3 regions of the Pseudomonas alkylphenolica genome follow, and region 2 is predicted to be linked to each of the others. Evidence: predicted binding sites of a transcription regulator. Region 2 holds the regulator's gene; each other region holds the start of a gene.
The links. Region 2 encodes sigma-54, which starts transcription at its own class of promoters, with help from an activator protein. Its sites were predicted from a motif close to ANTGGCATNNANNTTGCTNT; they were not measured.

Region 1 (10,390 bases), 700 kb from region 2:
GCCATGAATGACGAATTAACCTTGTTCGCCACCGGCTGCTGGCCGACGGACTGCAGGGGTTAGCTGAGAATTACTGCCGACAAGCCGGTCGGGCGGGCTTTGGCCGACCTTGGGGGCTGTGTATACTGGCCAACATTTTTAATGGCCTGGAACACCCTCCGATGGTTGCTCACCTGATTGAATTCGCAACAAATCACTATCTGCTGGTTGGTATCTTCGTCGTTCTGCTGGTGCTGCTGATCATCACCGAAGCGCGCAAAGGCGGACGCAGCCTGAGCACTGGCGAGCTGACCGCGCTGGTCAACAGCGATAAAGGCCTGGTGATCGACATTCGTTCGACCAAGGATTACGCCGCTGGCCATATCGTCGGTGCCCTGAACATTCCGCAGGACAAGTTCGCCGCGCGTATCGGCGAGCTGGAAAAGCACAAGGCCAACAAGACCCTGATCGTCGTCGACGCCATGGGCCAGCACGCTGGCACCACCGCCCGCGAACTGCTCAAAGCCGGTTTCACCGCTGCCAAGCTGTCTGGCGGTGTGTCGAGCTGGAAAGCCGACAACCTGCCATTGGTGAAGTGAAATGAGCGACGTCATCGTCTATTCCAGCGATTACTGCCCTTATTGCTCGCAGGCCAAGCGCCTGCTGCAGAGCAAAGGTGTGGCCTTCGAAGAGATCAAGGTCGATGGCAAGCCGCAGGTGCGCGCCGAAATGAGCCAGAAGGCCGGCCGTACCTCGGTGCCGCAGATCTGGATCGGCAGTACCCACGTCGGCGGTTGCGACGACCTGTATGCCCTTGAGCGCGCCGGTAAACTCGACGGCTTGCTCAAGGCCTGAACCAGAACCCCTATTAAAGACCCTGGAAAGAAGGATCTGTCATGACTGATCAACAGAACAACGACGCAGCAGCAGCCGACGAAAGCACCCCGCAATTCTCCCTGCAGCGCATCTATGTGCGTGACCTGTCGTTCGAAGCGCCGAAAAGCCCGGCGATCTTCCGTCAGCAGTGGGAGCCGAGTGTTGCCCTGGACCTGAACACCAAGCAGAAAGGTCTGGAAGGCGATTTCCACGAAGTCGTACTGACCCTGTCGGTAACCGTCAAGAACGCTGACGAAGTGGCCTTCATCGCTGAAGTCCAGCAGGCCGGTATCTTCCTGATCAAGAATCTCGATGCGGCTTCGATGAGCCACACTCTGGGTGCGTTCTGCCCGAACATCCTGTTCCCGTACGCGCGCGAAGCACTGGACAGCCTGGTGACCCGTGGTTCGTTCCCGGCGCTGATGCTGTCGCCAGTCAACTTCGACGCCCTGTACGCCCAGGAAATGCAACGCATGCAGGAAGCTGGCGAAGCCCCTTCGCTGCAATAAGCCTGTTGCGATGTAGCGAAAAAGCGCCCTGATGGGCGCTTTTTTCTTGGGCTCTTTCGCGGGGCAAGCCCGCTCCCACAGTGTTCAGTTAACCTCTGTGGGAGCGGGCTTGCCCCGCGATAGCATTCAGGCAAAACCTTGCTGGCGCCAGGCCTCATACACCGTCACTGCCACGGTATTGGACAGGTTCAGGCTTCGGCATCCCGGCCGCATCGGCAGGCGCAGGCGCTGCTCGGCGGGCAGGCTGTCCAGCACCTCGGCAGGCAGGCCACGGCTTTCCGGACCGAACAGGAAGGCGTCGCCAGGCTGGAATGCCGTCTCGTGGTAGGGGTGCGAGGCCTTGGTGGTGAAGGCGAACAGGCGCGGCTGGCCGAGGCTTTCCAGGCAGCTGGGCAGGTCGGCGTGGCGCTTGAGGGTGGCATACTCGTGGTAGTCCAGCCCGGCGCGGCGCAGACGCTTGTCGTCCAGCTCGAAGCCGATCGGCTCGATCAGGTGCAAGTGACAGCCGCTGTTGGCGCACAGCCTTATAATATTGCCAGTATTCGGCGGAATCTCTGGTTGAAAGAGGATGACGTGAAACATGCACGGCTCCGAGCATAAAGATGGCGAGCATTCTACTCCTGAACCGGACCCGCGTTCGCAGCAATGGCCGCGCGTGCTGTTTTCCCTGGCGATTTTCGGCATGTTGGTGGGCTTGATGATCGGCCGGTTGACCGCGCCCGAGCCGCGGGTGCTGGAGCAGGTGCAGGTGGTCGAGGGTGGGCTGGACCTGTGGTTCAACGAAGAACCCAAGCTGCACGGCGAAGAAGTCGATGGCACCCTGGCCTTACTGTTCGAGGCTGAAGGCAAGGTTGCCCGGGGTCAGTTGCGCCAGCAGGGCAAACCGGTCAGTTGGCGGGTGCAGAAAAGTGATGGCGGGTTGCTGGTGACCCTGGTCGCGGCCCGTCCTCTGCACGGCAACTGGGCCGGTGCAGAGGATGAGGGGCGCTGGCGTGTGCAGGTGAGACTGCACGAATAAAAGAGGGGAATCCCCGGCCTGCCTGTACCAAGGCCCCCAAAACTGGAAGTACTGATACTAATGCAGGGTGTGTGCCAGTTTTATTGCAGCCCGCAGATTAGTGGGTTTAGCGGGCTGGGACGGGGGTTTTACCGGGGGTTTGTGCCTTGCTGCGGTGCGTCGGGCACAGGTTCGGTGCATGTGGGGGCGGTGGGAGCGGGCTTGCCCCGCGATACGATGGGGCTGACAAACCGCTATCGCGGGGCAAGCCCGCTCCCACCAGTCGCCCGGATCACGCCTCGTCGTCGCCGTCCTCTTCGCCACCGGCGACCTTCATCCCCAACTCCTTGATCTTGCGCGTCAGGGTATTGCGCCCCCAGCCGAGCAATACCGCGGCATCGCGACGGCGGCCAGCGGTGTGCTTGAGGGCGATTTCGATCATGATCCGTTCGAAGCTCGGCACGGCGCTGTCGAGCAGGCTGGTTTGACCACGGGCCAAGGCCTGGTCGGCCCATTGGCGCAGCGCCTGCTCCCAGTTGGTCACCGGCGTGCTGTCCTGCGGCAGATTGAGCAGCTCTGGCGGCAGGTCGCCGATATGCACTTCGCGGCCCGAAGCCATTACCGTGATCCAGCGGCAGGTGTTCTCCAGCTGGCGCACGTTACCGGGCCATGGCAGGTTGCGCATGAACTCTTCGGTCTCGGGTTTGAGCAGCTTGGGTTCAACCGCCAGCTCTTGAGCGGCGCGGCCGAGGAAGTGCCGGGCCAGGGTCGGGATGTCCTCGCGACGGTCGGCCAGGCGCGGGATATGGATGCGGATCACGTTGAGGCGATGGAACAGGTCTTCACGGAACTTGCCGGCCTGCACCAGGGTTTCCAGGTTCTGGTGGGTCGCGGCGATGATACGCACGTCGACTTTCACCGGCACATGACCACCGACCCGGTAGAACTCGCCATCGGCCAGTACCCGCAGCAGACGGGTCTGGGTATCGGCCGGCATATCGCCGATTTCGTCGAGGAACAGGGTGCCGCCATCGGCCTGTTCGAAACGCCCGCGACGCAGATTGGCGGCACCGGTAAACGCGCCTTTTTCATGACCGAACAGCTCGGACTCCATCAGGTCCTTGGGAATTGCCGCCATGTTCAGGGCGATGAACGGTGAGGCCGCCCGTGGGCTGTGGCGGTGCAGAGCGTGAGCCACCAGTTCTTTACCGGTACCTGACTCGCCGTTGATCAGCACGGTGATGTTGGAGTGGCTCAGGCGACCGATGGCGCGGAACACCTCCTGCATCGCCGGCGCCTCGCCGATGATTTCCGGGGTACGGGTCAGGCTTGGGGCGATATCCAGGCCCTGTTGCTCCTGGGCGTGCTGGTTGGCGCGCTTGACCAGCGACACCGCCTCATCGACGTCGAACGGTTTGGGCAGGTATTCGAATGCGCCGCCCTGATAGGACGCCACCGCGCTGTCCAGGTCCGAGTGGGCGGTCATGATGATCACCGGCAGGCGCGGGTGCTGCTCGCGAATCTGCGCCAGCAGGTCCAGGCCGCTGGCCCCGGGCATGCGGATATCGGAGATGATCACGTCCGGCTGCTGCCGGGCCAGGCGGCTCATGACGCCGTCGGCACTGTCGAAACTCTGGGTGGTCATGCCTTCCTGTTGCAGGGCTTTTTCCAGGACCCAGCGGATGGAGCGATCATCGTCGACGATCCAGACGGTTTCACTTCGGCTCATGAGGCGGTGGCTCCTTGTTCCAGCGGCAGAAAGATCGAGAAGGTGGTGTGGCCTGGATGGCTGTCACATTCGATCAGGCCCTGGTGCTGGCTGATGATGTTCTGGGTAATGGCCAGGCCCAGCCCGGTACCGTCCGGACGGCCGCTGACCATGGGGTAGAAGATGGTTTCCTGTAGCTCGCCAGGGATACCCGGGCCGTTGTCGATGATCTCGACCTTGGCCACCAGGCGATGGCGGGTGTGGCCGATGGTGAACTGTCGCATGGCCCGGGTGCGCAGGCTGATGCGGCCCAGGCGCAGTTCGTTCTGGCCGCTGATGGCCTGCATGGCGTTGCGCACGATATTGAGCACGGCCTGGATCATCTGCTCGCGGTCGATCAGTACGTCCGGCAGGCTCGGGTCGTAATCACGCACCAGGGTGATGCCGCCCTGGCTTTCGGCTTCGACCAGGCTGCAGACCCGTTCGAGTACTTCGTGGATGTTGGTCATGGCCAGCGACGGCAGCTTGTTCGAGCCGAGCATCCGATCGACCAGGTTGCGCAGGCGGTCCGCCTCTTCAATGATCACGTTGGTGTAATCCTTGAGACTTTCCTCGGGCAATTCCCGCGAGAGCAGCTGTGCGGCGCCGCGAATCCCGCCCAGCGGGTTCTTGATCTCGTGGGCCAGGCCGCGCACCAGCAGCTTGGTGGTTTCCTGCTTGGACAGCTGGGCCTCTTCCTTGGTGATGCGCAGCAGCCGGTCGCGGGGGTGGACCTCAAGCAGCAACAAGGTCCGGCCACTGCTGAGGATCGGCGTTACCGCATAGTCGACGGTCTGGGTCTGCCCGGTCAGCGAGGTCAGCTGTGCTTCGCGCTTGGTGAATGGGTGCGCGTGTTCCACCGCCTGGCGCAGGGAATTGAGCGCTTCAGGGGATTCGGTGAACAACTCGCTGATGAATTGCCCATGGCTGCGCTGGCCGCTGATGGCCAGGAGCATTTCCGCTGCCGGGTTCATGTACTCAAGGCGCAATTCGGCATTGAGCAGAATGGTGGCAGTGGTCAGGTTGTCCAGTAGCAGTCGGTGCAGGGCATCGCTGATGGTCATGGGGCGTCGGTGACCTCTTTTGGCTCATGACGACCCCGGCTGGGCCAGGGTCGCGGGCGCTGGTTGTCTGCTGGTGAGAAGAAAATGCAAAAAACAAACCAAGGCTCCGAAAAGAAGCGGATTTGCCGGATAAAGACCTGTATTTGCGCTAAATATGGCTACAAAGCCCTGATCTGGCGGTTTTCTTGAACCAAAATGGGCTGATTCGCTTAGGTGCAGGCTATTGCGTGCACCAATATAGAGCATAGAGGAGTTCTGCAGTGGGAGCGGGCTTGCCCCGCGATTGCGGTGTGTTAGGCAAATCGCTTCGCGGGGCAAGCCCGCTCCCACCGGGGGAGTGAAAAAAAAGGCCTCCCGAAGGAGGCCTCTCTTTGATGGCGTTACACCGTCACGGAATCAGCAGCTGTAGTACAGCTCGTATTCCAGTGGGTGTACGAAGGTGCGGACCTTGATCTCTTCTTCGCTCTTCAGCTCGATGAAGGCATCGATGAAGTCGTCGGAGAACACGCCGCCTTTGGTCAGGAACGCACGGCCCTTGTCCAGCTCTTCCAGGGCTTCCTTCAGGCTACCGCAAACCTGCGGAATGTCCTTGGCCTCTTCAGGCGGCAGGTCGTACAGGTTCTTGTCGGCGGCATCGCCTGGGTGGATCTTGTTCTGGATACCGTCCAGACCGGCCATCAGCAGTGCGGCGAAGGCCAGGTACGGGTTGGCCGACGGGTCCGGGAAGCGCGCTTCGATACGGCGGGCTTTCGGGCTGGAAACGTAAGGGATACGGATCGAAGCGGAACGGTTGCGAGCCGAGTAGGCCAGCATTACCGGAGCTTCGAAGCCTGGCACCAGACGCTTGTAGGAGTTGGTCGACGGGTTGGTGAAGCCGTTCAGGGCCTTACCGTGCTTGATGATACCGCCGATGAAGTACAGGGCAGTGTCGGACAGACCGGCATAGCCTTCGCCTGCGAAGGTGTTCTTGCCTTCTTTCCAGATCGACATGTGAACGTGCATGCCCGAGCCGTTGTCGCCGTACAGTGGCTTCGGCATGAAGGTGGCAGTGCGGCCATAAGCGTCGGCAACGTTGTGCACGACGTATTTCAAGGCCATGACTTCGTCAGCTTTCTTCACCAGGGTGTTGAACTTGACGCCGATTTCGTTCTGGCCGGCAGTCGCCACTTCGTGGTGGTGAACTTCGACGGTCTGACCCATTTCTTCCAGTGCGTTGCACATGGCAGTACGGATTTCGTGGTCGTGGTCGAACGGCGGAACCGGGAAGTAGCCACCTTTGACGCCTGGACGGTGGCCTTTGTTGCCGCCTTCAACGTCCTGGTCGGACATCCACGAGCCTTGCTCGGAGAAGATCTTGAACATCGAGCCGGAAATGTCCGACTTGAACTTCACTTCGTCGAAGATGAAGAACTCAGGCTCTGGACCGGCGAACACGGTGTCACCGATGCCGGTGCTCTTGAGGTACTCTTCGGCACGCTTGGCGATCGCGCGCGGGTCACGGTCGTAACCCTGCATGCTCGAAGGGTCGACGATGTCGCAGGTCAGGATCAGGGTCGGCTCTTCGGTGAACGGGTCCAGCACGGCGGTCTCGTCGACCGGCATCAGGATCATGTCCGAGGCTTCGATGCCTTTCCAGCCAGCGATGGAGGAACCGTCGAACATCTTGCCGACTTCGAAGAAGTCTTCCTCCAGCGCATCACGGGCCGGCATGGTCACGTGGTGCTGTACGCCCTTGGTGTCAGTGAAGCGCAGATCAATCCATTTAACGTCATGATCTTTGATGAGTTGAACCGACTTCGACATAGTGTCCTCCGGGTGGGGTAGAGCTAGCCTGTGCAGCCCTGGAATTTGGGTGATGCCGGGCGCGAATAGTCGGCCAAGGCAACCTGCATCACAAGGGAGCAAATTGCATGCCAGTGCCCCGGTTTGGATTTTTTGCCCGATTGCCAAGCATTTCAGGGGTGCCGGGCTGAAATTCGGGCAGTTTTCTGCACTCTTAAGAGGCGTAAATGAAGTGGCACGCCTCATTTTGGTGCGCGGAAAACCTTCTGTAGATTAATTGGTTAAACCTTGAGCAATTTCCGCTATAATCCGCGCCCCACTTTTTTAGTCGGCAGCTCGCGCACAGTTTTTCATGAAACTAATCGTAAAAGTCTTCCCAGAGATCACCATCAAGAGCCGCCCGGTTCGCAAGCGCTTCATCCGTCAACTGGGCCGCAACATCCGTACCGTGCTCAAGGACCTCGATCCTGCGCTCGCGGTCAACGGTGTCTGGGACAACCTCGAGGTGGTCACCCACATCGAGGACGAGAAAGTCCTGCGCGAGATGACCGAGCGTCTGACCTGCATGCCGGGCATTGCCCACTTCCTGCAGGTCGATGAGTACCCGCTGGGTGACTTCGACGATATCGTTGCCAAGTGCAAGGCGCACTTCGGTCACCTGCTGGCCGGCAAGCGCTTCGCCGTACGCTGCAAGCGTGGCGGCCACCACGACTTCACTTCGATGGACGTCGACCGTTATGTCGGCAGCCAGCTGCGTCAGCAGTGCGGTGCCGCCGGTATCGACCTGCGCAACCCCGAGGTCGAAGTGCGCATCGAAGTGCGTGACAAGCGTCTGTACGTGATCCACAACCAGCACAAGGGCATCGGCGGCTACCCGCTGGGCGCGCTGGAGCAGACCCTGGTGCTGATGTCCGGTGGTTTCGACTCCACCGTGGCGGCCTACCAGATGATGCGCCGCGGCCTGATGACCCACTTCTGCTTCTTCAACCTTGGCGGCCGTGCCCACGAGCTGGGGGTGATGGAAGTCGCCCACTTCCTGTGGAAGAAATACGGCAGCAGCCAGCGCGTGCTGTTCGTCAGCGTGCCGTTCGAAGAAGTGGTCGGCGAGATTCTCGGCAAGGTCGACAACAGCTACATGGGGGTGACCCTCAAGCGCATGATGCTGCGCGCGGCGACCAATATTGCCGACCGTCTCGAGATCGATGCGCTGGTCACCGGCGAAGCGATCTCCCAGGTGTCGAGCCAGACCCTGCCGAACCTGGCAGTGATCGACTCGGCCACCGAGAAGCTGGTGCTGCGCCCGCTGCTGGCCAGCCACAAGCAGGACATCATCGACCAGGCCAACCAGATCGGCACTGCCGAGTTCGCCAAGCACATGCCCGAGTACTGCGGCGTGATTTCGGTGAACCCGACTACCTGTGCCAAGCGTCACCGCGTTGACCATGAAGAGAAGCAGTTCGACATGGCCGTGCTCGAGCGCGCCCTGGAGCGCGCTCGCCTGATCTCCATCGACCACGTGATCGATGAACTCAGCCAGGATATTCAGATCGAAGAAGTCAGCCAGGCGCTGGCCGGGCAGGTGGTGATCGACATTCGTCACCCCGACGCCCAGGAAGACCAGCCCCTGGAACTGGACGGCATCGAGGTCAAGGCCTTGCCGTTCTACGCCCTGAACAGTCGCTTCAAGGAGCTGGACGCTACGCGCCAGTACCTGCTGTATTGCGACAAGGGTGTGATGAGTCGCCTGCATGCCCATCATTTGCTCAGTGAGGGACATGCCAATGTGCGCGTTTATCGTCCGACATAAAACGCCGGGGCTATATGGCGGGAGCATCCGCCATCGCCCCCCCGACCTGCGGGCCCGTTGAGCGCCATTCATTCATATTCGCCGCCTAGACTGGGCGGCAACCCGAATCCTCTGATCGAGATACACACGTGATCGAAAATCTGCGTAACATCGCCATCATCGCCCACGTTGACCATGGTAAAACCACCCTGGTCGACAAACTCCTGCGTCAGTCCGGCACTCTGGAGCGTAACGAGCTCAACGACGAGCGCGTCATGGACTCCAACGACCAGGAAAAAGAGCGCGGTATTACCATTCTGGCGAAAAACACCGCCATCAACTGGAACGGCTACCACATCAACATCGTCGACACCCCCGGCCACGCCGACTTCGGTGGCGAGGTTGAGCGTGTAATGTCGATGGTTGACTCGGTGCTGCTGCTGGTCGACGCCCAAGACGGCCCTATGCCGCAAACCCGTTTCGTGACCAAGAAGGCTTTCGAAGCCGGCCTGCGTCCAATCGTGGTAATCAACAAGGTTGACCGTCCGGGCGCGCGTCCTGACTGGGTTCTGGACCAGATCTTCGACCTGTTCGACAACCTCGGTGCCACCGAAGAACAGCTGGACTTCAAAGTCGTCTACGCCTCGGCCCTGAACGGCATTGCCGGTCTGGACCACACCGAAATGGCCGAAGACATGACCCCGCTGTACCAGTCGATCATCGACAACGTACCAGCGCCTGCCGTTGACCGTGACGGTCCGTTCCAGATGCAAATCTCGGCACTGGACTACAACAGCTTCCTCGGTGTTATCGGCGTTGGCCGTATCGCCCGTGGTCGCGTCAAGCCGAACACCCCGGTTGTCGCTATCGACGTCGACGGCAAGAAGCGCAACGGCCGTATCCTCAAGCTGATGGGTCACCACGGTCTGCACCGCGTTGACGTCGAAGAAGCCCAGGCTGGCGACATCGTCTGCATCAGCGGTTTCGACGAGCTGTTCATCTCCGACACCCTGTGCTCCCCGGACGCAGTCGAAGCGATGAAGCCGCTGACCGTTGACGAGCCAACCGTTTCGATGACCTTCCAGGTCAACGACTCGCCGTTCTGCGGTAAAGAAGGCAAGTTCGTGACTTCCCGTAACATCAAGGAACGTCTGGACAAAGAGCTGCTGTACAACGTTGCACTGCGCGTTGAAGAAGGCGACTCGGCTGACAAGTTCAAGGTTTCCGGTCGTGGTGAGCTGCACCTGTCGGTTCTGATCGAAACCATGCGTCGCGAAGGCTTCGAAATGGGCGTTGGTCGTCCAGAAGTGATCATCCGCGAAATCGACGGCGTCAAGCACGAGCCGTTCGAAAACGTCACCATCGACATCCCTGAAGATTCGCAGGGCAAGGTCATGGAAGAAATGGGTCTGCGTAAAGGCGACCTGACCAACATGGTTCCGGATGGCAAGGGCCGTGTACGTCTGGAATACAACATTCCAGCCCGTGGTCTGATCGGTTTCCGTAACCAGTTCCTGACCCTGACCAACGGTGCAGGCATCCTGACCTCGATCTTCGATCGCTACGCGCCGATGAAGTCCGGTCACATGTCCGGCCGTCAGAACGGTGTACTGGTATCGGTAGAAACCGGTAAGGCACTGACCTACTCGC
Region 2 (10,390 bases):
CAAGGACGCACTCCTTGAAATGTCTCGCAAGGGATTGGGCATGACCGTGGTGCTTGAAGCCGACGGGCGGTTGGCCGGGATCTTCACCGACGGTGACTTGCGCCGCAGCCTGGATCGCAACATTGATGTACACACCACCCTGATCGAAGAGGTCATGACCGCTCACGGCAAGACCGCCCGCGCCGAAATGCTCGCCGCCGAAGCCCTGAAAATCATGGAAGACCACAAGATCAGCGCCCTAGTGGTGATCGACAAGGACGAGCGCCCGGTTGGCGCCCTGAACATGCACGACCTGTTGCGTGCGGGAGTGATGTAAATGAGCCAGGACCTGCTCCAGCGCGGCAAGGCGATCAAGCTTGCGGTATTCGATGTTGACGGCGTACTGACTGACGGCCGCTTGTACTTTCTCGAAGATGGCAGCGAATTCAAGACCTTCAATACCCTCGACGGCCAGGGCATCAAAATGCTCATGGCCTCGGGCGTGACCACGGCGATCATCAGCGGGCGCAAGACCCCGGTGGTCGAGCGCCGGGCCAAAAACCTCGGCATCCCGCACCTGTATCAGGGGCGCGAAGATAAATTGGTGGTATTGGACGAACTTCTTGGCCAACTCAACCTAAGCTATGAACAAGTTGCCTATCTGGGTGACGACCTGCCTGACCTGCCGGTGATCCGTCGCGTCGGCCTGGGCATGGCGGTGGCCAATGCCGCAGCCTTTGTCCGCGAGCACGCCCACGGGATCACCAAGGCCCGTGGCGGTGAAGGCGCAGCCCGCGAATTCTGCGAGTTGATCCTGCAAGCCCAGGGCAATCTCGACGCGGCCAATGCCCATTACCTGTAGAGCGCCACATGTTCAGTAAAAAATTCCGCACCGCTGCGCTGTACAGTGTGATTGCCGCCTTGCTGGCGGCAGTTGGCTACTGGAACATCGGCCCCGAGAGCTTTCTCGACAAGCCGGTGGTCAGCGTCGACAACAACGCTATCGACTATTACGCCACCAATGCCCACAGCGTACAGTTCCTGCCAGACGGCAAGATGCAGTACGAGATGACCGCCGACAAGGTCGAACACCTCAAGGTCAGCGAAGTGACCCTGCTGACCAAGCCGGACCTGCAACTGTACCGTGGCACCACCTACCCCTGGCACGTGCAGAGCGAAAAGGGCGAGGTCAATCCGGATGGCTCGGAAGTGGAATTGATTGACTCGGTACGGGTTGCCCGCACCGATGAAAAGAACCGCACCATGATCATTACCACCAGCCGCATGACGGTATTCCCGCAGAAGCAATATGCGCAAACCGCACAAGCCGTTAAAATCGACGGCGCCGGTGGCGTCACTACGGGCAATGGAATGAAAGCGTATTTGAAAGACGGCAGGATGGACCTGCTGTCCAACGTAAGAGGACAGTATGAGGCTCGTTAAAACCCTCCCCTTTTTGCTCAGCCTGAGCGCAGCACTGGGAAGCGCGAGCGCCTGGGCCCTGCCGAACGACCGTGACCAGCCTATCCGCATTCAGGCCGACAACGCGCACCTGGATGACAAGAAAGGGGTCGCCACCTATACCGGCGACGTCATCATCACCCAAGGCTCGATGATGATCAAAGGCAACACCGTGACCATCACCCGCGCCGCCTCCGGCGACATCGATGTGGTGACCTCGGTGGGCAACCTGGCCTACTTCGAGCAGCAACAGAGCGCTGCCAAGCCGGACAAGATGCAAGGCTACGCCGTGACCATCCAGTACCAGGCGCAAAAAGACCTGGTGGTGCTGACCGACCGCGCCAAAGTGGTCAACGAAGGCAATACCACCGAAGGCGAGAAGATCGTCTACAACACCAAGACCCAGGTAGCGACTGCCGGTCGTGGCGGCAATGTGACCACACCGCGCCAGCGTATCGACATGGTGATCCAGCCTAAGAAGAAGGCCGAGTAAATGGCGACCCTCAAAGCCCAGCACCTGGCCAAGAGCTACAAGAGCCGACAAGTGGTCCGCGACGTCAGCCTGTCGATCGACAGCGGCCAGATCGTCGGCCTGCTCGGCCCTAACGGCGCCGGCAAAACCACCTGCTTCTACATGATCGTCGGCCTGGTCCAGGCCGATCAGGGCCGTGTCCTGATCGACGACCTGGATGTCAGCCACCAGCCGATGCACGGCCGTGCCCGTGCCGGTATTGGTTACCTGCCCCAGGAAGCCTCGATCTTTCGCAAGCTTTCGGTTGCCGACAACATCATGGCGATCCTCGAGACCCGCAAGGACCTCGACACCGCCGGACGTCGCAAGGAACTGGAAAGCCTGCTGCAGGAATTTCACATCAGCCACATTCGCGACAACCTCGGCATGAGCCTGTCCGGCGGCGAACGTCGCCGCGTGGAGATTGCTCGGGCCCTGGCCACCGCACCGAAATTCATCCTGCTCGACGAACCCTTTGCCGGTGTCGACCCGATTTCGGTCGGCGACATCAAGCAGATCATCCATCACCTCAAGGCCAAGGGCATCGGTGTACTGATCACCGACCACAACGTCCGCGAGACCCTGGATATCTGCGAAACCGCTTACATCGTCAACGATGGCCAACTGATTGCCGAAGGCGATGCAGAGACCATCCTGGCCAACGACCTTGTCAAAGAGGTGTACTTGGGCCACGAGTTCCGCTTGTAAGTTCGAGGCGACAAAGCGCTTGCCAGGGGCAACTGTACCGGTGAAATCCGGCTTAATTGTTACAGCACCCTAGGCAAACGCTCCAATTTCAGGCATATAATTTGCTTAAAGTTGGCGCTTCGGTGCCCTTGTAGTGGATGGCGCATGTGCGCCGGCGAAAAAGGTGTTAAGCCCCTGCCATGAAACCATCGCTCGTCCTAAGAATGGGCCAGCAACTGACGATGACACCGCAGTTGCAACAGGCCATCCGTCTGCTCCAGCTTTCTACCCTGGACCTCCAGCAGGAAATCCAGGAAGCGCTGGAATCGAACCCGATGCTCGAACGCCAGGAAGAAGGCGACGACTTCGACAACAGCGACCCGATGGCGGACAACGCCGAAAGCAAGCCGGTCGCCGAAGTCCAGGACACCAGTTTCCAGGAAGCCACGCCAACCGTGGACAGCCTGGAAGACGGCGAATGGAACGAGCGCATCCCCAACGAGCTACCGGTCGATACGGCCTGGGAAGACATCTACCAGACCAGCGCCAGCAGCCTGCCCAGCAACGACGATGACGAGTGGGATTTCACCACCCGCACCTCGGCTGGCGAAAGCCTGCAAAGCCACCTGCTCTGGCAGTTGAACCTGGCGCCGATGTCCGACACCGACCGGCTGATCGCGGTCACCCTGATCGACTGCATCAACAACCAGGGCTATCTCGACGAAACCCTCGAAGAAGTCTGCGAGTCCTTCGACCCGGAGCTGGATATCGAGCTCGACGAAGTCGAAGCCGTGCTGCACCGCATCCAGCAATTCGAACCGGCCGGCATCGGCGCCCGTAACCTCAGCGAGTGCCTGCTGCTGCAGCTGCGTCAACTGCCCGCCAGCACCCCCTGGATGGCCGAAGCCCAGCGCCTGGTCCGCGATTACATCGACCTGCTTGGCAGCCGTGACTACAGCCAGCTGATGCGGCGGATGAAGCTCAAGGAAGACGAACTGCGCCAGGTCATCGAACTGGTCCAGAGCCTCAACCCGCGCCCCGGCTCGCAGATCGAATCCAGCGAAGCCGAATACGTGGTCCCTGACGTGATCGTGCGCAAGGACAACGAACGCTGGCTGGTCGAACTCAACCAGGAAGCCGTGCCGCGCCTGCGGGTCAATCCGCAATACGCCGGATTCGTCCGCCGCGCCGACACCAGCGCCGACAACACCTTCATGCGCAACCAGTTGCAGGAAGCCCGCTGGTTCATCAAGAGCCTGCAGAGCCGCAACGAAACCCTGATGAAGGTCGCCACCCAGATCGTCGAGCACCAACGTGGTTTCCTCGATCACGGCGACGAAGCAATGAAGCCGCTGGTATTGCACGACATCGCCGAAGCGGTGGGCATGCACGAGTCGACCATTTCCCGGGTCACCACCCAGAAATACATGCATACACCGCGTGGGATTTACGAGCTGAAGTACTTTTTCTCCAGCCACGTCAGCACCTCCGAAGGCGGTGAATGCTCGTCCACAGCGATTCGCGCGATCATCAAAAAACTGGTTGCAGCGGAAAATCAGAAAAAGCCATTGAGTGACAGCAAGATCGCTGGTTTACTGGAGGCACAAGGTATCCAGGTAGCCCGTCGCACCGTCGCCAAGTACCGCGAGTCCCTCGGCATTGCACCGTCGAGTGAGCGTAAGCGACTGATGTAGCCCCTGAGATAGCCATAGCAGTTCAGTGGCAGGCGCAACACCTGCCTCTTATGCACGGGCAACAAAGGAGAAGCTGTATGCAAGTCAATATCAGTGGACAGCATGTAGAAGTCACCCAGCCGCTGCGCGAGTACGTCGAACAGAAACTGAAACGGCTGGAAGGGCACTTCGACAAGATTACCAATGTGACGGTAATCATGAAGGTCGAGAAGCTGCAGCAGAAAATTGAAGCGACGCTGTTTATTCCCGGCGGCGAAGTGGTTGCAAATGCCGAACACACAGACATGTATGCAGCGATCGATGCCTTGACCGACAAGCTCGACCGCCAACTGAAAAAACACAAGGAAAAACAGCAAAGCCTGCTGCAAGGTGCAGCGGCCCGCTGATCCCCCTCATCCATGATCCGACTTGAAACCATCCTGACCCCCGGCCGTTCCCTGGTGAACGCGCCGGGAGGCAGTAAAAAGCGTGCACTCCAGGAAATCGCCACCCTGATCGACCGGGAGGTTCCAGACCTGGAGATGCAAGACGTTTTTGAAGCCCTGTTTGCCCGGGAGAAACTCGGGTCGACCGGTTTTGGTAATGGCATTGCCATTCCACACTGCCGCCTGAAAGGCTGCTCATCCCCCATCAGCGCCCTGATACACCTGGATGCACCGATTGACTATGACGCCATTGATGGCGCCCCGGTCGATTTGCTGTTTGTCCTGCTGGTTCCCGAAGCGGCCACCGATGCGCACCTTGAACTGTTGCGCCAAATTGCCAGCATGCTCGACCGCAAGGACGTGCGTGACCGGCTGCGTGCCGCCAGTAGCAGTGAAGCCTTGTACCAGGTCGTACTGGACGTACAGAACGAGTCCTGAACATGCGCCTGATTATCGTCAGTGGCCGATCCGGCTCCGGCAAGAGTACCGCCCTCGCAGTCCTGGAGGACAACGGCTACTACTGCATCGATAACCTGCCTGCCGGGCTGCTACCGCAGCTGGCGGAAAATGCCCTGATCAACACCGAGCTGATGCAGCCTAAAGTGGCGGTATCCATCGATGCGCGCAACCTGCCCAGCCATCTGACACGTTTCCCCGAGCTGCTCGAAGATGCCCGGAGCAAACATATCCAGTGTGATGTGCTGTACCTGGACGCCGACGAAGAGACCCTGCTCAAGCGCTTCTCGGAAACCCGCAGGCGTCACCCGCTGACCAACGCCAATCGTTCGCTGGCCGAAGCGATCAAGGTCGAGACCGACCTGCTGGGGCCGATCGCCGACCTCGCCGACCTGAAGATCGACACCACCAAACTGAACCTCTACCAGTTGCGGGACTCGATCAAGCTGCGCCTGCTTAACCAGCCGGAACCCGGTACCGCGTTCCTGGTCGAATCCTTCGGTTTCAAGCGGGGCATGCCGGTGGACGCCGACCTGGTGTTCGACGTGCGCTGCCTGCCCAACCCTTACTGGAAGCCGGAGCTACGTGAACACTCCGGCCTGGAACAGCCGGTTATCGATTACCTGGCAGCCCAGCCGGACGTCGAAGAAATGTTCCAGGACATCTCCAGCTACCTGCTCAAATGGTTGCCGCGCTTTGCCGCCAGCAACCGCGCTTACGTCACCATTGCCATTGGCTGTACCGGTGGACACCACCGTTCGGTTTACCTTACCGAACGCCTGGGCCAGTTGCTGCAGCAATCCCTGAAGAATGTCCAGGTTCGCCACCGCGACCTCTAGCCCACAGGACCACCGCCGCGATGCCCGCTCGTGAAATCACCATCATCAACAAGCTGGGGCTACACGCCCGGGCTGCGGCAAAGTTTGTCGGCGTGGCCGGACGCTTCCCTTGCACCGTGCGCGTAGGTCGCGCGCCTGACAAACTGATCGACGGTAAAAGCATCATGGCCGTGATGATGCTGGCAGCGGGCAAAGGCACTCAGGTACACCTGCATACTGAAGGCGAGCAACAGGACGAAGCCCTGGAAGCGTTGATCGAGCTGATCAACAACTACTTTGACGAGGGCGAGTAACCGCCCTCTGTTTCCTGCTCAAGACAACGCCGTATCCATCACCATCATCAGGCAGAAGCCGACGCACAAACCCAGGCTGGCCAAGCGATGATGGCCGTTGCTGCGTGATTCAGGAATGATCTCCTGGGTCACCACCAGCAACATCGCCCCAGCCGCGCAAGCCAGGCCCAACGGCAACAACAACTCCGCCACCGTCACCAGCCAGGCGCAAATCACTGCCGCCACCGGCTCGACCAGACCAGACGCCGCACCGATGGCAAAGGCCTTGAATCGCGCCATCCCGGCCCCGGCCAGCACCAGCGCAATGACCAGACCTTCGGGCACATCCTGCAAGGCGATGCCCATGGCCAGACTGTCTGCATCAGCCATTCCACCACCGGCCGACACACCGATGGCCATGCCTTCCGGGATGTTGTGGGCGATGATGGCGATGACAAACACCCAGATCCGTGCGGCAATCACCGGCTGCTGGGCAGTGCCGACCAAAGCCTCCGGCGAAGCGCCAGACACCTTGAGATCGACCAGGTAGAGACAGAAAGCGCCGAACAGCAAGCCGAAACTGACCAGTCCTCCCGCGCCCCATTTGCCCAGGCCAATGGCCTGGGCAGCATCGAGCCCGGGAATAATCAGGGAAAACGCCGTTGCCGCCAGCATCACCCCTGCCCCGAAACCCAGCAACGTATCAGCCAACGCTACCGGCATGCTGCGGATTACCAGCACCGGCACTGCACCCAGCGCGGTCCCCAATGCACACAGGGCACCCCCTTCGAGCGCACGCATCATGCGCGGCTCAAGGTCCAGCCAGGCCAACCCCTGCGCTACCAGCAAAGCGCAGCCGACCAGCAGCAACAAGGTACCCAGCGCCAGGCGAAACAAACGCACGCTGCTGATGGACATCACATCCGTACGCATACCGGGACGACTCACACCAGGGCGGCTACATAACGGCGTTCTACTTCGGACCAGTCGATCACGTTGTAGAAGGCATTGATGTATTCAGGACGGCGGTTCTGGTACAGCAGGTAGTAGGCATGTTCCCAGACATCCAGCCCCAGAATCGGCGTGTTGCCGTGCATCAGCGGGCTGTCCTGGTTACCACTGCTCTCCACCACCAGCTTTTTCTCCGGCGTCACGCTGAGCCAGGCCCAACCGCTGCCGAAACGGGTCAACGCCGCCTTGGTGAAGGCATCCTTGAAGGCGTCGAAGCCACCCAATTGCTGATCGATAGCCTTGCCAACCGTGCCCTGGGGCTGACCACCGCCCAGGGGCGACATGACCGTCCAGAACAACGAGTGGTTGGCATGCCCGCCACCCTGGTTGATCACTGCCGCCTGTAGGTTCGATGGCAACTGCTTGACCGCGGCCACCAGTTGTTCGACCGGCCATTCGGCCCATTCGCTGCCCTCGACGGCAGCATTGAGGTTATTGATGTAGGTCTGATGGTGCTTGCTGTGGTGAATCTGCATGGTCTGGGTATCGATGTGCGGTTCCAGCGCATCGTAGGCGTAAGGCAATGCAGGCAAGGTATAAGGCATTCTCAATGGATTCCGTATTGATGAGCAGAAGACCCGGCCCTTTCCTGACCGGCAAGTACCGCCGGTTGCGGGCCATGGCTGTGGAGCAGGCGTTCGGTTCGTGGGTACTGGCCGTACTCACTGATGAAATTGAGCAACTCGGTGTAGGTCTTGCCGCTGTGACGCAGCGCCGCTTCGCGCAGCGCTGGCGTCAGACGTTGATCCTGCATGGCCTGCAACAGCCGCTGATGGATGGCACAAAGGTACTCCGCGCTCTCCTGAGGCTGATTCAAACGCAGGTGCAGGTCGGCCAGGTTGTGGTGAGCAATCACGCACACGGCCACCGCTTCATCGGCGTCATGCCAGCGCTCGAACAACACCTGGGCCAGGGCCAGGGCCTGCAGATACAGCTCGCGGGCATCGACCAGCTCGCCCTGGTCGAACAGGCGATTGGCAATTTCGGTGGTGCGTTTCCAGTGCTGCATGACAAACCTCCAGGGCGTTATCAGATACCGCCAGCAGTAAGCTTTTCCGGGTCGAGCAGCACTTCCAGCTGGCTGCGCGGCAAGTCGGTGTGCTCCAGGGCTACATCAATGATCGGCCGCCCTTGTTTGTAGGCGGTTTTGGCAATCTCGGCGGCCTTCTGGTAGCCAATGATCGGGTTCAGCGCCGTTACCAGGATCGGGTTACGCGCCAGCGCTTCCTTGAGCTTGGCTTCGTTGACCTTGAAACTGGCGATCGCCTTGTCGGCCAGCAAGCGGCTGACATTGGCCATCAGCTCGATGCTGCTCAGCAGGTTCTGAGCGATGATCGGCAACATCACGTTGAGTTCGAAATTGCCCGACTGACCGGCCACGGCGATAGTCGCGTCGTTACCGATGACCTGCGCGGCGACCATGGCGGTGGCTTCCGGAATTACCGGGTTGACCTTGCCCGGCATGATCGAAGAACCCGGCTGCAAGCCTTCCAGTTCGATCTCACCCAGACCAGCTAGCGGACCGGAGTTCATCCAGCGCAGGTCGTTGGCGATCTTCATCAAGGCAACGGCAGCGGTCTTGAGCTGACCCGACAAGGCAACGGCAGTGTCCTGGGAACCGATCAGGGCGAACAGATTCTGCCCCGGGGTGAATGGCACCTTGGTGAGTTCAGACAGCTGCTGGCTGAATCGCCCGGCGAATTCGGGATGGGCATTGATTCCGGTCCCTACGGCTGTACCGCCCTGGGCCAGCGACTGCAAAGCCGGCAAGGTCGACTCAATGTGCGCGATGGCAGCCGAGATCTGCGCCGCCCAACCGCCGAGCACCTGGCTCATGCGCACCGGCATGGCGTCCATCAGGTGGGTGCGGCCAGTCTTGATGAAGGGATGTACCTCGAGCGCCTTGCGCTCGATCACCTGCACCAGGTGCTTGAGCGCCGGCAGCAGTTGCTCATGCAAGGCCAGGGCAGCACTGACATGAATAGTGGTCGGAATGATGTCGTTACTGCTTTGCCCGCAGTTGACGTGATCGTTCGGGTTGACCGTATCGCCGAGAATGCGGCTTGCCAGGGTGGCAATCACTTCGTTGGCGTTCATGTTCGAGCTGGTGCCGGAACCGGTCTGGAAGATATCCACCGGGAAGTGCTGAATGAAATCGCCAGCCAGCAGCTGCTCGACCGCCTTGACGATGGCCGTGCCCTGCCCTTCCTGCAATTGCTTGAGTTCGATGTTGGCCTTGGCCGCTGCAGCCTTGGCCAGCAGCAGCGCACGAATGAACTGGGTAGGCATGCGCTGCTGGCTGATCGGGAAGTTGTTCACCGCGCGCTGGGTCTGAGCGCCATACAGGGCCTCGGCCGGCACCTGCAGCTCACCCATGCTGTCACGCTCGATACGGGTATTACTCATCATCAAGTCCTTGCATCAGTTCAGCGAAAGAAATCGAAGGCAGTAGCGTGCAGTTCGCCAGTTGCAGGGCGAGAGGCTGCCAACGCTGGCCGTGCTCGCCACCGTCGAGCTTGCGCAGCTGCAACAGCGGCTTCCAGGCCTGATCCAGGCACAGGCAGCGCCAATGCCAGGGCAGCATGCGGTCGCAAGCGGTATCCAGGAGCAGGCGAAATGAGGTCAGGGCGACGGTCCAGGCCGAAGTTTCAGTGCAGCACACCAGATACCGGCCTTCGGCCAGGTAGTGGTCGATCAAGCGTGGTTCGTCCGGCTCCATCGCACAACGGATACGGCGGCTGAGCCAGCGCCAGTTTTCGAGGTAGGGCAATTCGTGAAGGACGGGTTTCATGAACATCATCGCCTAGATAATGATATTCATTATTAAGTGATAATTAGAATCAATTCAAGAGGACGAAAGTAGAAAAACACAAAAGCCCGGCACATGGCCGGGCTTCAGGGGGAACACTCTCTCGGTAGGAGCGGGCTTGCCCCGCGATACAGTGTGACTGACTAGGCGATATCGCGGGGCAAGCCCGCTCCTACAGCAATCAGCTACCCGCCACAGTCATCCGCTCAATCAGTACCGAGCCGGTGTGAATGTTGCTACGGGTCT
Region 3 (10,390 bases), 540 kb from region 2:
AAGGGACCGGCGAAGCGCTTCCAGCCATCGCCCGGAGAAAACTGGGCACAGACCAGGCGCCCATCCGCCTGGCTTTCCCAACGGTACCAAGGTGCGGCATCAGCCCTGACCTGAGTCATCAGCAACACCGCGAACACCGCTAACGCCAATCGTTGCAACATGATCGATACCTCTGAAACGACAGACCCCTTCCGAGAAAGGGGTCCGTCCACACCTAGCGCTTCACAGCAGCATCAGGTCATCTGAATGATGGTCTGCATGATGGTGCTCTGGGTAGAGATGGTCTTGGCGTTCGCCTGGTAGTTGCTCTGCGCCTTGATCAGCTCGACCAGCTCAGTGGTCAGGTTGACGTTGGAGGCCTCCAGCGAGTTGGAGGCGATAGCGCCCAGAGTACCGGTCTTCGGCGCATCGATCCCCGGGATCCCCGAGGAGTAAGTCTCGGTCCAGCGCGTACCGCCCATAGGCTGCAGGCCCTGCTCGTTGGCGAAGGAAGCGATGGCAACCTGACCGATAGCGCGCGACTGCTGGTTGCTGAAGCTGGCGAACATCACACCACTGGAGTCGATGCTCAGGCTCGACAGAATACCGGTAGCGTAACCGTCCTGGCTCTGCGACAGACGCGTGGTCGGGGTGTTGTAGGAGGTGGTATCGGTCATGTCGATGGCGATACCGCCGGCACTGGCCTCGGAACCGTTGGAACCCCACACCGGCGGCTTGGCAGTCGGATCGGTAACGGTGGCAGGAATCCAGCCGGTCAGCTTGAACACCTTGTTCACCACTTCGTAGCCAGAACCTGCAGCACCCGCGGTCATGGTATCGACACTACCGTCAGGATTGAAGGTGATGGTGCCTTCCAGTGGCTGCGGCGGCTCCTGGGTAGGATCGAGCGGGTTACGACCATCAATCAGGGTGTAGGACTTCCACTCATTGGTGTCGGTCTTGACGTAGTACTGATCCATGACGTGCTCGTTACCCTGGCTGTCATAGATCTTGGTGGCGAAGGTCTTGTTCCAGGTGGTGTCGTCGGTTGGATCGAACGTGGTGGTGCTCGGGATGACCTTGTCCGACGAGTTCAGGTTGATGCCCTGATCGATCGAGGTAGTGGACTTTGGCGCCAGTGCCGAGGTGTCGATCTTCAGGTCGGTCAGCACGCCGTTGATGATCTTGCCGTTCTCGTCCACACCGTAGCCACGCAGGCGCAGACCATCAGCGGTGGTCACGTAGTTGTCTTTGTTGGTCTGGAAGGCACCGGCACGGGTGTAGCTGAGCGAGCCGTTGTCGCTCAGGACGAAAAAGCCCTGACCCTGGATACCCATGTCCAGCACGTTGCCGGTGTTGGTGATATCGCCATTGGTGAACTGCTGCGAGACCGAGGCCAGACGCACGCCGTTACCGACGCTCTGGCTGCCGACGCCGAGCTTGTTGGCCGAGTAGACGTCGGCGAATTCTGCACGCGAGGATTTGAAGCCGGTGGTAGCAACGTTGGCAATGTTGTTGCCGGTCACGTCCAGTTGTTTGTTGGCTGCATAGAGACCGCTAAGGCCGATATTGAATGACATCTTTCACTCCTTGTGCCGCGTTAGCCGGCTCTATATACCGATGGTTTGGACTTTGGACAGCGCAATGCTGCCCAGGCCGGCAAGATTGAGCATCATCTCGCCGCCGGTCTGACTGATGGTGACGCTGCTGACCGTGGCCGGCAGCATGGTGTACATGTCATGCTGCTTGCCATCGATGGTGGTCTTGGCGGCAAAGGTGTAGGTGCCAGGATCGACCTTCTCCCCCGCGTCATTGGTGCCATCCCAGACGAAGGCGGCATTGCCGGCCTTCTGCTCGCCCAGATCGATGGTCTTGACCACCTTGCCATCCTTGTCGGTGATGGTGACGGTGGCATTGCTCAGCGACTGCGGCACTACCACCGAGCCATTGAAGCTCTTGGTGGTGTCGACCACGGCCTTGTCGGTCTGGGCGATCACCGAGCGACCGACCAGCGACGACGCCTGCAGCGCCTGGGACGATTTGTAGCTGCCAGAGATCGCAGTCACCGACTCATTGAGGGTAGTGATGCCTTCCAGGCTACTGAACTGCGCCAGCTGGGCGACGAACTCGCTGTTGTCCTGAGGGTCGAGCGGGTTCTGGTTACGCATCTGGGTAACCAGCAACTGCAGGAACGCATCCTTGCCCAGGGTCTGGTTGCCGGTCTTGCTGTTGGTTGCCGAAGCAACGCCACTGGAGTTGGTCTCGGAGGTCTTCTTGACCGACGCCTTGAGCACGTCGTTCAGGTTTACACCGGCGGTGGTGTCGTTAACGCTTGCCATTGGCTTCGTCCTTTATCACTGACCCAGGGTCAGGACCTTCTGCATCATGGTCTTGGCCGTGTTCATCAGCTCGGCGTTGGTCTGGAACGAGCGGCTGGCAGAGATCATGTCCGCCATCTCCTCGACCACGTTGACGTTCGGGTAGTAGACATAACCGTCTTTGTTCGCCGCCGGATGGTTCGGCTCGTAGCGCGCCTCAAGGTTGCTTTGATCCTCCACCACACCGAGCACCTGAACACCTTGACCGGCCTCGCCCTGATCCTGGAACAGCGACTGGCTGACACCGCCCTGGGCTTGCTGGAAGGTGGTGGCAAACACCGGGTGACGGGCGCGATAGGTCTGATCGATGCTCGACGACACCGTCTCGGCGTTGGCAATGTTCGAAGCGACGGTGTTCAGACGCGTGGTCTGCGCACTCATGCCGCTACCGGCAATGTTGAAAACACTGGCGAGGGACATGACTTACTCTCCGCGCAGGGCCGATACCAGCCCTTTGAATTTACTGTTGAGCAGCGTGAAGCTGGCCTGAAAACCTACGGCGTTTTCCGCGTAGCTCGACTGCTCGAGCTGGGCATCGACGGTGTTCTGGTCGATCGACGGCTGCATCGGCGTGCGGTACTGCAGGGTTTCATCACCCACGCTCAGGCCTTCAGCCTCGATGTGCCGGGTATTGGTACGATCCAGCGCAAAATGACCCTTGCTGGTCTTCTCGGCCTGGGCCGCCAGGACTGAGGCGAAGTCCATGTCACGCGCTTTGTAGCTCGGCGTGTCGGCGTTGGCGATGTTGTTGGCCAGCACCTCGGCGCGCTGGGCGCGAAAGCCCAATGCCTTTTCGTGGATGCCGAGCGCTTTGTCGAAGCTGATGCTCATGTCAGGGAAACCTTCGAAGGTTTTTCGTTGACTGAGCTAGAGCAAGAGCCATGCCAAAAAACAAAACCCCGTAAATACGGGGCTTTGAGTGATTTGCCGCTGGCGGCAATGCCAGAAAAGCGGCAAAGGATTTCCGCTCGGCGCCAGCAAAGCGGCAATTTCTCCCGGTAGGAGCGGGCTTGCCCCGCGATTCTGACCTATCAGATAAATCGCTATCGCGGGGCAAGCCCGCTCCCACCGGAGAGGCTGCTTTCACAGCCCCACAGGGGGGTTGTTACTTGGCCTGGTAGATGATCCCCGGGCTGCACTGAACCATCTGGTAATGATCCGGCAAGCCATTGAGCGCTTCGGACGCCCCGAGGAACAGATAACCACCCGGCTTCAGCGTGCTGTGGATACGCAACAGGATGTCTTTCTTGACCTGGGCCGAGAAGTAGATCAGCACGTTGCGGCAGAACACGATGTCGAACTTGCCCAGGCTTGCGTAACTGTCGAGCAAGTTGAACGAGCGAAATTCCACGCGACTGCGAATCGGCGCCTTGATCGCCCAGCGCCCGGGCGCCTTGACATCGAAGTAGCGCTGCAGGCGTTCCTGGGACAATCCACGGGCAATCGCCAGGCTGTCGTACTCACCGGTCTTGCAGTTATTGAGCATGGCGCCGGACAGGTCAGTGGCAACAATCTGCGCACCCATCTTCAGTTGGCCGATGTTGCTGCGCTCGAACTCATCGATTGCCATCGAGATCGAGTACGGCTCCTGCCCCGAGGAACAGGCGGCCGACCAGATACGCAGGCGCTGCCCGGGATTGGCCTTGATCTGCTCAGGCAATACCTTGTTCTTCAGCACTTCGAAGGGATAGGTGTCACGAAACCACAGGGTTTCGTTGGTGGTCATGGCATCCACCACCTGCTCGCGCAAACCGCTGCGCGGCTGGCTCTGGATACGCTGTACCAGTTCGGTCAGGGACTTGATGCCCTGCTGCTCCATCAGCTTGTTGAGACGGCTGGAGACCAGGTACTGCTTATTTTCGCCCAGCAGGATGCCACAGGCTTTTTCCAGGAAGACCCGGAACTGTTCGAAATCCAAATTACCCGTAGACAAAGATGCCGCCTCTTAAATCGTGTGAACCGCCAGGGGCACAGCCCCCGGCCGTTAGTGCGTGGCCTTGATGCGATCGACGACGCGTTGGGCGAGGTCGTCCGGCTTGAACTTGGCCAGGAAATCATCGGCCCCGACCTTCTTGACCATCGCCTGGTTGAACACTCCGGAAAGCGAAGTATGCAGGATGATGTGTAATTTTTGCATGCGCGGGTCGCTGCGGATCTCGGCCGTCAGGGTGTAACCGTCCATCTCCGGCATCTCGATATCGGAGATCATCATCAGGAATTCTTCTTCCGGACGCTTGCCCTCATCCACCAGCTTGCGCAGATACTCGAGCGCCTGGCGGCCATCATTGAGCGCCACCACTTCGACCCCGACCGTCTGCAGGCAACGACTGACCTGCTTGCGCGCCACCGACGAATCGTCGACCGTCAGTACCCGCAGCAGCACTGCCTTGTCCTGCACCTCGGCATCGACCACACCGGCAGAAATCGACTCGGACGTCGGCGCAACTTCGGCGAGGATCTTCTCCACATCGATGATCTCGACCATCTTGTTGTCGACCCGGGTCACCGCCGTCAGGTAGTGATCACGCCCGGTACCCTTGGGTGGCGGATGGATCTCTTCCCAGTTCATGTTGACGATGCGCTCCACCGAGTGCACCAGAAAGCCCTGAGTCTTGGTGTTGTACTCGGTGATGATCACAAAACTCTTGCTGACATCTTCACTCAGACCGGGCATACCGGTCGCCATCGCCAGATCGAGGATCGGGATGGTTGCCCCACGAATATTCGCGACACCGCGCACTACCGGGTTGGACTTGGGCATCACGGTCAGGGGTGGACATTGCAGCACCTCCCGCACCTTGAACACGTTGATCCCGTAGAGCTGCTCGCCATTGAGACGAAACAACAACAGCTCCAGGCGATTCTGCCCCACCAGTTGCGTGCGCTGGTTCACTGAATCCATTACACCAGCCATGCAAGACTCCTTCACCAAACGCTTCGAACTTCGTACCCAGTCTCGGCACGCGCTTTGCTTTTTTTAATCGTATGAACACGAAAACGACATTTTTCCGACGCCTGACCGGCCACCTGACCAGCCTTCTTGCTGCGCTGTGCCTGCTGATTCCGGGCACCCGACTTCTGGCTGACGCTTTCACCTTGCCTGAACAGCTTATCGGCGTCACCCAGGGGTTTCTTGAATTCACTGTTGAAGACTACCTGGCCAGCAGCCAGACCCAAGGCCGCTACGAAATCCAGGTCAACACCCTCGACCCGCGCCTGCGCATGCCGCAGTGCGACCGGCAACTGGACGCCAATCTGGAAAGCCCGGCACAGCCGCTGGGCCGCGTAACCGTAAGGGTGCGCTGTAACGGCAGCTCACCTTGGACGGTGTTCGTGCCCGCCCAGGTACGTCTGTTTCGCAATGTTGTCACTGTGGTGCGCCCGCTCAAACGCGAAAGCATTGTCGGCGAGCAGGACGTCAGCCTGCGCGAGCGCGATGTCGGCACGCTGAACCAGGGGTTTCTGAGCGATCTGGAACAGGCGATCGGGCTCAAGGTTATCCGACCGACGGTCATGGATCAGGTGCTGACCCCTCAACACCTGGAACAGGCCGAAGTGGTCCGCAAGGGTGATCAGGTGGTCATCACCGCCCGCAGCGGCACGCTCAGTGTACGCATGCCAGGCGAAGCCCTGAGCAAAGGCGGTCTGAGCGAACAGATCCGGGTGCGCAATCTCAATTCCAAACGGGTGGTCAAGGCCAGGGTAACCGGGCCCGGCCAGGTCGAAGTATCCATGTAAACGGGAGAACCACGAAGAACTCTGGCGATAAGGAACCGCTTTTCCTAAACTGTGTCCCATTGGGTGCCCGGAACCTGCTGCGCAGTCTGCACTGCAATTGCGCCTAAAGTTTCTTTCGGGTTGGCCGAAAACAAGGCAAGCGTCCCTATACCCAGAGGTTTTCTGATCATGGTCATCGACTTCAGTCGTTTGAATAACTCTCCGTCGGTTGCCGGCGTGCGTACCGGCAACAGCCAGGAAAGCACTGCCAGCAACACCGCAGCCAAGGCCGATTCCGTCGCCCAGGGCAGCGCCAGCGGGGAAGCCGTACACCTCAGCCACGAGGCCCAGCAGTTGCAAAAGGTCAGCGACAAGCTGCGCGACCAGCCGATTGTCAACAGCGCCCGGGTGGCGGAGTTGAAGCAGGCGATCGCCGACGGCAGCTACCAGGTCGACAGCAACCGCGTCGCCAGCAAACTGCTTAATTTCGAAGCTCAGCGCTAGCCCCTGGCGCGCTGACTTCAGGACGCTTGAACCAAAGAGCCAGCCATGCACGACACTACCTTGCTGCAATTGATCGAAGATGATTTTGCTCCAGCGCAACAATTGCTTGAATTGCTGCAGACCGAGTCGATCGCCCTGCACGGCCGTGACATGCCGCTGCTGGAAGACATTCTGGCGCGCAAGCAATCGCTGGTAATCCTTCTTGATCAGCAAGGTCGGCGGCGCAGTGAACTGCTTGCCAGCCTTGGTCTGAGCCAGGACCGCGAAGGTGTCGCACAACTGGCCAGCCAGTCATCGCTGGGCGAGTTGCTGCTGCAACAACTGGATGTACTGGGCAAACTGCTTGCCGACTGCCAGGCCGTCAACGAGCGCAATGGCCGCTCGATCCAGCTCCAGCAAAGCACCACAGCCAATCAGATCAGAATCCTCATGGGCGGCGAATCACCGTCGCTGTATGACGCTCGGGGGTCGACCTCGCCCCTTGCCAAGCCGCGAGCGCTTAGCCAGGCTTGATTCCCTGTATCAAGGCACGGAACATACTGGCAAAATGCCGTTACTTGCGTGTGTCGTTTTTGCCTGGAGATTGATTACCCGTGTTCAATGAAGCAGAAGCTCCGCAGCCACCAAAGGTGCTCACCACTCCTTTGGAAATCGCCGCCAACTTGCGGTCGCTGCAAGAGAGCCATGACCCGCTGATCATCACCTTCCACGAACGCAGCCAGCGCTTCCAGAGCTATGTGGTCGAGGTCGACCGCGAAAGCAATCGCCTGGCGCTTGATGAAATGGTCCCGCGTGACGGTGAGCGCTACCTGGAGAACGGCGAGCCGTTCCGGGTAGAGGGCTTTCATGATGGTGTGCGTATCGCTTGGGAGTGCAATACCCCGCTGAGCATCAGCGAAGTTGACGGCCATCGCTGCTACCGCGGTGCACTGCCGACTGCAGTGGCTTACCACCAGCGCCGCAATGCCTTCCGTGCCGCACTGAAGCTGTCGCAACTGGTCGACGTCAAGCTCGATGGCGACAAGCTCAAGGGCAATGGTGAATTGCGCGGCAAGTTGCTGGACATCTCGGCCACGGGCTGCAAGCTGCGCTTTGAAGGCAATGTCGAGGAGCGCCTGCAACTGGGCCAGGTCTACGAAAAATTTGCCTCCGGCGCACCGCTGGGCTTGTCCCAGGTCGAGGTGGAACTGCGTCATCTGCATTTCGAAGAGCGCGTCAACACCACCTTCGCGGGTGTGCGCTTTCACAACCTGAACGGGCAGATGCAGCGCAAGATCGAAACCTTTGTCTATCAGCTGCAGCGTGAAGCGCGACGGTTCGATAAAGACGATTACTGAGTTTCGCAGCATCGCGGGGCAAGCCCGCTCCCACAGAATATTCAAACTCCCTGTGGGAGCGGGCTTGCCCCGCGATGACATTCACACCGACGCCGGCTTCTCAGCCACCTCACCAGCATCACCCCCTTCTTCCCCCTCTGTATCCTCAGCCGCCACCGGCGCCTGCATCTGATCCTGCACGCTCTGCTCATCAACCCGCGGATCGAGTGCGGCTGACAAGGGCGAACCCGCCGCCGGCATGGCCACGTGATTGAGCGGCGCATCGTCGACCTGGTGCAGACCGGTGACCGCCTTCGGCCGAATCCGCCAGACCAGCACCAGGGCAAAGAACACAAAGAAGGCATACAGCATCTGCGTGCCGAAAACCTTCATCAGCACCCCCGCCACCAGCGGCCCGATACTGGCGCCGACACCGTAGGTCACCAACAGCATGGCAGTCAGCGAAACTCGCCGCTCGCTTTCCACATGGTCGTTGGAAAAAGCCACCGCCAGGGGATACAGACAGAACTGCAGCAACGACACGGCAAAGCCGGCAGCGAACAAGACAACCAGCGGCACCGTCGGCATGATCGCCAGGGGCAACGCGGCAATCGCCAGGCCCACGGCTACGCTACGGATCAAGACCGCGCGATCATAGCGATCCGACAGCCAGCCCAACGGCCACTGCACCAGCAGGCCGGCAAAGATGCAGCAGCCCATGAACAGACCGATGTACTCGGTGCTCAGCCCTTGCTTGGCCGCATACAACGGTGCCAGGCCATAGAAGGAGCCGACGATCAGCCCCGATCCCAGCACCGTGCTCAAAGACTGTGGCACCCGCTTGATAAAGAAGCGCGGCTCCATCGGCGCCGGATGCAACGGTGCCGGGTGAATGCGCCGGGTCATTGCCACCGGCACCAGGCACAAGGCAAAACACATGGCCACCAGCATCAACAGTTCCGGCCCCAGCTGCGGATGCGCGACCAGTATCAACTGCCCCAGCACCAGGCCCAGGTAGGAGGCAATCATATAGCCGCTGAACACCGCTCCACGCTGTTTGGCATCGGCCTGCTCGTTGAGCCAGCTTTCGATGACCATGTACTGGCACATCATCCCCAGACCGACGATCACCCGCAGCACCACCCAGGCCGGCAACCAACTGACCAGGCCATGCCCGAGCACCGCCGCACCGACGATCCCGGCACAGGTGGCATAGGCCCGGATATGGCCAACCCGGGCAATCAGGCGGTGACCGATCTTGCCGCCCAGGGCCAGACCGAAATAGTTGGCCGCCATGAGCGCACCGACCCAGAGGCTGTCGACATGATCGGCAGCCAGGCGCAAGGCCAGGTAAGTACTCAACAAGCCGGAACCAATCAACATCATCAGCGCAGCAAAATACAGCGCGCGAAAAGACTTCCAGATCTGTCGCATCAGCGTCCCGAACGGCCCCTTGAGCAGGTGGAAAAACTGCTTGAAAGCATAAGTGAAAATAACCGTGCTGCAGGTCTGGGGACTAAAAAAACACTAGGCCTGAGCCGCCAGCACGCGACGCTCCCACGGGGTGATTTCATCGAAGAAACTGGTCAGCTCCAGGGTCTTGGTGGCGAGGTAGCCTTCGATGAACTCGGTACCGAACAACTCCCGCGCAAGCGCACTGTGCTTCAGACGCTCAAGCGCCGCATGCAAGGTACATGGCAGGCTCAAATGCTCCGGCACCTCGAACTCACCCTGGATCGCCGGCGCAGGTTCCAACTGCTGCTCGATACCATACAGACCGGCGGCAAGGCTGGCGGCGATAGCCAGATAGGGGTTAGTGTCCGCACCGGGCAAACGGTTCTCGACCCGCCGCGCCACCGGCGAACTGGCCGGAATACGCAGGCCGGCAGCGCGATTGTCTTCTGACCAGCAGGCATTGTTGGGCGAGGCGTAAGGGTGGCACAGGCGCTGATAGGAATTGACGTTCGGCGCAAATAGCGCAGTGAAATCCGCCATGCAGGCCTGCAAGCCACCGATGAAATGACGGAAGGTCGCGGTCGGCTTGCCGTCGGCGTCGCTGAACACATTGCGGCCGCCGTTGATCTCTACCAGGCTCTGGTGAATATGCATGGAACTGCCCGGCGTGTGCGCCAGGGGTTTGGCCATGCACACCACGGTCAGGCCATGCTTGAGCGCAACCTCTTTGAGCAAATGCTTGAACAGCAGGGTCTGGTCGGCCAACAACAAAGGATCGCCGTGCAGCAGGTTGATCTCGAACTGGCTGACACCCATTTCATGCATGAAGGTGTCGCGCGGCAAGCCCAAGGCTTCCATGCAGCGATAGACCTCGCTGAAGAACGGGCGCAGGCCATTGTTGGAGCTGACGCTGAACGCCGAATGCCCCTCTTCGCGACGACCATCCTTGCCCAGTGGCGGCAGGAACGGCTGGTGCGGGTCGGTGTTGGGCGCGAAGACAAAAAACTCAAGCTCGGTCGCCACCACCGGTGCCAGGCCGCG

Region 1: glnA (type I glutamate--ammonia ligase) is a predicted target of sigma-54. The motif match lies at 7,071-7,090, and genes of this name have one in related genera.
Region 3: flgB (flagellar basal body rod protein FlgB) is a predicted target of sigma-54. The motif match lies at 3,227-3,246, and genes of this name have one in related genera.

The regions. Positions count from the first base shown of each region.
Region 1 is NZ_CP009048.1:5,398,448-5,408,837, reverse strand. Features, by position in the region: gene PSAKL28_RS24780 (rhodanese-like domain-containing protein) at 162-578, shown strand; gene grxC (glutaredoxin 3) at 580-834, shown strand; gene secB (protein-export chaperone SecB) at 876-1,364, shown strand; gene PSAKL28_RS24765 (tRNA (cytidine(34)-2'-O)-methyltransferase) at 1,491-1,946, opposite strand; gene PSAKL28_RS24760 (hypothetical protein) at 1,945-2,382, shown strand; gene ntrC (nitrogen regulation protein NR(I)) at 2,654-4,090, opposite strand; gene glnL (nitrogen regulation protein NR(II)) at 4,087-5,172, opposite strand; gene glnA (type I glutamate--ammonia ligase) at 5,569-6,975, opposite strand; gene thiI (tRNA uracil 4-sulfurtransferase ThiI) at 7,307-8,761, shown strand; gene typA (translational GTPase TypA) at 8,890-10,390, shown strand, end outside.
Region 2 is NZ_CP009048.1:4,695,854-4,706,243, forward strand. Features, by position in the region: gene PSAKL28_RS21500 (KpsF/GutQ family sugar-phosphate isomerase) at 1-316, shown strand, start outside; gene PSAKL28_RS21505 (KdsC family phosphatase) at 317-841, shown strand; gene lptC (LPS export ABC transporter periplasmic protein LptC) at 850-1,422, shown strand; gene lptA (lipopolysaccharide transport periplasmic protein LptA) at 1,409-1,933, shown strand; gene lptB (LPS export ABC transporter ATP-binding protein) at 1,934-2,659, shown strand; gene PSAKL28_RS21525 (RNA polymerase factor sigma-54) at 2,839-4,332, shown strand; gene hpf (ribosome hibernation-promoting factor, HPF/YfiA family) at 4,410-4,718, shown strand; gene ptsN (PTS IIA-like nitrogen regulatory protein PtsN) at 4,731-5,195, shown strand; gene rapZ (RNase adapter RapZ) at 5,198-6,052, shown strand; gene PSAKL28_RS21545 (HPr family phosphocarrier protein) at 6,073-6,345, shown strand; gene PSAKL28_RS21550 (ZIP family metal transporter) at 6,364-7,257, opposite strand; gene PSAKL28_RS21555 (superoxide dismutase) at 7,269-7,880, opposite strand; gene PSAKL28_RS21560 (DUF2753 family protein) at 7,883-8,344, opposite strand; gene fumC (class II fumarate hydratase FumC) at 8,365-9,741, opposite strand; gene PSAKL28_RS21570 (hypothetical protein) at 9,734-10,135, opposite strand; gene pmbA (metalloprotease PmbA) at 10,326-10,390, opposite strand, start outside.
Region 3 is NZ_CP009048.1:4,155,391-4,165,780, forward strand. Features, by position in the region: gene PSAKL28_RS18995 (hypothetical protein) at 1-161, opposite strand, end outside; gene flgE (flagellar hook protein FlgE) at 234-1,559, opposite strand; gene flgD (flagellar hook assembly protein FlgD) at 1,590-2,318, opposite strand; gene flgC (flagellar basal body rod protein FlgC) at 2,334-2,777, opposite strand; gene flgB (flagellar basal body rod protein FlgB) at 2,781-3,188, opposite strand; gene cheR (protein-glutamate O-methyltransferase CheR) at 3,463-4,290, opposite strand; gene PSAKL28_RS19025 (chemotaxis protein CheV) at 4,342-5,271, opposite strand; gene flgA (flagellar basal body P-ring formation chaperone FlgA) at 5,343-6,095, shown strand; gene flgM (flagellar biosynthesis anti-sigma factor FlgM) at 6,264-6,578, shown strand; gene PSAKL28_RS19040 (flagella synthesis protein FlgN) at 6,624-7,091, shown strand; gene PSAKL28_RS19045 (flagellar brake protein) at 7,172-7,915, shown strand; gene PSAKL28_RS19050 (MFS transporter) at 7,997-9,328, opposite strand; gene PSAKL28_RS19055 (glutamine synthetase family protein) at 9,422-10,390, opposite strand, start outside.